2 regions of the Massilia sp. genome follow, and region 2 is predicted to be linked to the other one. Evidence: predicted binding sites of a transcription regulator. Region 2 holds the regulator's gene; the other holds the start of a gene.

Region 1 (2,199 bases), on a different contig from region 2:
CATCTACGGCTGGTTCGACCGCTGGCTCAAGGGCGACGCCAAGGCCTTCCCGGCGACAACCCCGCACGTGCGCTACTTCGAGATGGGCGCCAACCGCTGGCAGAGCGCCGGCACCTGGCCGCCCGAGAAGGCCAAGCCGATGCGCCTGTACCTGCGCTCCGGAGGGCGCGCCAATTCCCTGTACGGCGACGGCCGCCTGACGACCGAGGCGCCGGGCGCGAACGAGGCCGCCGACCGCTACCGCTACGATCCGATGAACCCGGTGCAGACCATCGGCGGCGGCGACTGCTGCAACGGCGGCATCGTGGTCCCGGGCGCCTTCGACCAGCGGCCGGTCGAGGCGCGCAGCGACGTGCTGGTCTACACCAGCGATCCGCTGCCGGCACCGGTGAGCGTGGCCGGCTTCGTGGATGCGGTGCTGAAGGTCTCGTCGAGTGCGAAGGACACCGACTTCGCGGTGAAACTGGTCGACGTGGCCCCGGACGGCACCGCCTGGATCATCGGCGACACCATCTTCCGCGCGCGCTACCGCAACGGCTTCGACCAGCCGGCGCCCTTGACCCCGGGCGAAATCGTGACCATCCGCCCGAGCCCGATCGCCACCGCGATCCAGTTCGGCGCCGGCCACCGCATCCGGGTCGAGGTCACCTCGTCCAACTTCCCGAAGTTCGTGCGCAACCTGAACACGGGCGGGCCGAACGAAAGCGAGAAAGCCGGGGTCATCGCGGACAACGCGGTGCATCACGACGCCGGCAACCAGAGCTACATCGAGCTACCGGTCGTGCGCTGATGCAGCGCCGCTCCCTCCGGCAGGCCGGCGCCTGTCGGAGTTACTTACACATCCTGGATAAACTGCGTTCCACGATGATGTAAGTACCTGATTATGCGACAGTTGTCGTTCCTGGAATACTTATTGCTATGAGATAAGCGCTGTTCTATTCCTATAATCAACCGGGGGTATCATGAAAGTCTCGATCAGTCGCATTACCGCGCTGGGCATTGCCGCCATCTTCACCATGCCTGCGGCGCACGCCACCGTCGTCACCGCCAATAGTCCGGGCGGCGACGCCTACACCTTCGCCGGCGGCTCCCCTGGCGGCGGCCAGGCGGTCGGCACCAGCGGCTGGTATTACAACAATGTGCGCTCGAATGCGGTCATCGGAATCGACGGTGACTACCCGCGTTCGGGTAACGGCTCGGTGTCCTTCACCGCGCCAGCCGGCAGCAAGGCCGACATCGAATACCTGCCGGGCGCCGTGAAGGTCGGCAGCCTGTACGCGTCGACGAGCTCACTCGGCCTGTTCTCGACGCTGCAGTCGATGTCCTACGACTGGTATCGGGACGCCACCAGCGCCGCCGCTGCCAACCTGCATCCTTCTCTGCGCGTGCTGCTCGATCGGGACGGCAACCTCGCAACCACGAATGACCGTGGCGGACTGGTCTTCGAACGTTCCTACAATACCCCGGGCGCGGTGCCGGTCGACGCTTGGCAGTCCGATACCGTGAGCGCCAGCACCAAGATGTGGAATTTCAGCCTCGGCCTGGGCAGCGAATACGACCTCAACGGCAACGGATACGCGTTCGACAGCAGCCTGGCCGACTGGCAGGCGTTCATGCCGAACGCGCTGATCATCGGTTTCAGCTCCGGCGTGGGCAGCGGCTGGGGCGCCTACAACGGTGCGGTCGACAACATCTCGTGGACCATTGCCGGCCTCACCACCACCACCAATTTCGAGCGCAGCGCCGACGTGCCGGAACCCGCCAGCCTGGGCCTGCTCGCGATCGGCCTGGCCGGTCTGGCGCTGCGCCGTCGCAAGCCGAACTGAACCGCTCCAAACCGCATCCCCAGGAGAGCAAGGGCTTTCCTGGCGGAGGGCGCGGCGCCGCGCCGTTTGCCGCCGCGCCGCTCCTCCATCCATCGTCGAACCGGCGCTACGTCAAGCCGGCATCACTGTTCAGTGGACCAGGAAGTCCAGCACCATGCGGTTGAACGCGTCCGCGTGTTCCCACTGGACCCAGTGGCCGCAGCGGTTGAAGACGTGCAGCTGCGCGTCCGGGATGCCGGCGATCAGTTTCAGTCCGGTGTCCATGGCCACGAAGCGGTCGTCGCGGCCCCAGATCACCAGGGTCTTTGCCTTGATCTCTCCCAGGCGCGGGCCGTAGTCGGTGAACTGTTTCGGGTTCGCGGCCAGGCTCGCC
Region 2 (2,199 bases):
GGCAAGACCACCTCCTTCTACATGATCGTCGGCCTGGTGCCCTCGGATGCCGGCACCATCGACATCAACGGCACCGACATCTCGAGCCTGCCGATCCACCGGCGCGCGGTGCTGGGCCTGTCCTACCTGCCGCAGGAAGCCTCGGTGTTCCGCAAGCTGACGGTGGAGGAGAACATCCGCGCCGTGCTCGAACTGCAGCGCAACGAGGACGGCAAGGCGCTGGGCAAGGACCAGATCAACGAGCGCCTCGACACCCTGCTGGCCGAACTGCAGATCGAGAAGCTGCGCGAGAACCCGGCGCTGTCGCTGTCGGGCGGCGAGCGGCGCCGCGTCGAGATCGCGCGCGCGCTCGCGACCAATCCGCGTTTCGTGCTGCTCGACGAACCCTTCGCCGGCGTCGATCCGATCGCGGTGATCGAGATCCAGCGCATCGTGCGCTTCCTGAAGGAGCGCAACATCGGCGTCCTGATCACCGACCACAACGTGCGCGAGACGCTCGGCATCTGCGACCGCGCCTACATCATCAACCAGGGCGCCGTGCTGGCCTCGGGCCGCCCTGACGACATCATCGCCAACGAGTCGGTGCGGCGCGTGTATCTCGGCGAGCATTTCAGGATGTAATCAAGAGCACCAGGCATGAAACAGTCCCTGCAGTTACGCACCTCGCAGCACCTGGCGCTCACGCCACAGCTGCAGCAGTCGATCCGCCTGTTGCAGCTGTCCACGCTCGAACTGCACCAGGAGATCGAGCAGATCCTGCACGACAACCCGCTGCTCGAACGGCTCGACGATCCGCTCGACCGTTCGGTGCGGCTGCTGGCCGACGGCGCGATCAATACCGCGCCGGCCAATGGCGACGCGCCGGCCGCGCAGCCGGGTGCGGAGGGACAGGACGGCGCCAAGGGCGAGCACGAAGGCGCGGACGGCGAGGACCACGGCGAGCGGGGCGATGCCGACATGGACTGGGGCGGTGAAGGCGGCGGCGCGCGTAGCGGCGACGACGAGGATGGCCGCCCGCAGCTGGAAGCCGACGGCGTCACGCTGCGCGAACACCTGGCCGAACAGATCCGGCTCACCGGCTGCAGCCTGCGCGACCGCGCGCTGGCCGAGCTGGTGATCGATGCGCTCGACGACAACGGCTACCTGGAAGAGCCGCTCGACGAGATCCATGCGCGCCTGCCGGAAGAACTCGAGATCGAGATGGACGAGCTGCGCTGCGCGCTGGCGCTGGTGCAGAGCCTGGACCCGGTGGGCGTGGGCGCGCGCAGCGCGGCCGAATGCCTGGCCCTGCAGATCCGCGGCATGCCGGGCGTGCCCCTGGTGACGCGGCGCCTCGCCTTGACGATCGTCGAAGGGTACCTGACCTGGTTCGCCCAGCGCGAATACACCAAGCTGAAAAAGGCGCTCGGCTGCGACGACGAAGACCTGCGCGAGGTGCAGGCCGTGGTGCGCCGATGCAATCCGCATCCGGGCGCGGCCTTCGGCTCGGGGGTCTCGGACTACGTGGTGCCGGACGTGATCGTGCGCCGCGCCAAGAACGGCTGGCAGGTAGCGCTGAACCCGGACGTCATGCCCAAGCTGCGCGTCAACTCGCTGTACGCGAACCTGCTCAAGCAGGGCAGGAGCGAGAGCCAGATGGGCGCGCAGCTGCAGGAAGCCAAGTGGCTGATCAAGAACATGCGCCAGCGCTTCGACACGATCCTGCGTGTTGCCGAGGCAATCGTCGAGCGCCAGCGCAACTTTTTCAGCCACGGCGCGGTTGCCATGCGCCCTCTTGTTTTGCGTGAGATAGCTGATACACTAGGCCTACACGAGAGCACGATCTCGCGTGTAACCACTCAGAAATACATGCTGACCCCGCACGGCATGTTCGAGCTGAAGTACTTCTTCGGAAGCCACGTCGCCACCGAAGCGGGGGGAGAAGCCTCCTCGACGGCGATCCGCGCGCTTATTGCGCAATTGACAGGAGCAGAAGACCCTAGGAATCCTCTATCCGACAGCAAGATCGCGGAGATGCTCGGGGAACAAGGTATGGTCATTGCGCGCCGGACGGTTGCCAAATACCGCGAAGCGCTCAAGATTCCGCCCGTCAGCCTCCGCAAATCCCTGTAAAGCACCTGCCCACTCTCACCTTGTGGCGCGGGCAGGGCACCTTCCCAAAGGAGTGTGTATGAACCTCACAATCAGCGGCCACCATCT

Evidence for each region. Region 2 encodes sigma-54, which starts transcription at its own class of promoters, with help from an activator protein. Its sites were predicted from a motif close to TGGCANGNAANCTGCTTT; they were not measured.
Region 1: ACK4S9_RS16590 (PEP-CTERM sorting domain-containing protein) is a predicted target of sigma-54. The motif match lies at 903-920, and genes of this name have one in related genera.

The regions. Positions count from the first base shown of each region.
Region 1 is NZ_JBKBOV010000033.1:5,726-7,924, reverse strand. Features, by position in the region: gene ACK4S9_RS16595 (CocE/NonD family hydrolase) at 1-790, shown strand, start outside; gene ACK4S9_RS16590 (PEP-CTERM sorting domain-containing protein) at 963-1,826, shown strand; gene ACK4S9_RS16585 (alpha/beta fold hydrolase) at 1,956-2,199, opposite strand, start outside.
Region 2 is NZ_JBKBOV010000021.1:55,143-57,341, forward strand. Features, by position in the region: gene lptB (LPS export ABC transporter ATP-binding protein) at 1-621, shown strand, start outside; gene ACK4S9_RS12895 (RNA polymerase factor sigma-54) at 637-2,112, shown strand; gene hpf (ribosome hibernation-promoting factor, HPF/YfiA family) at 2,171-2,199, shown strand, end outside.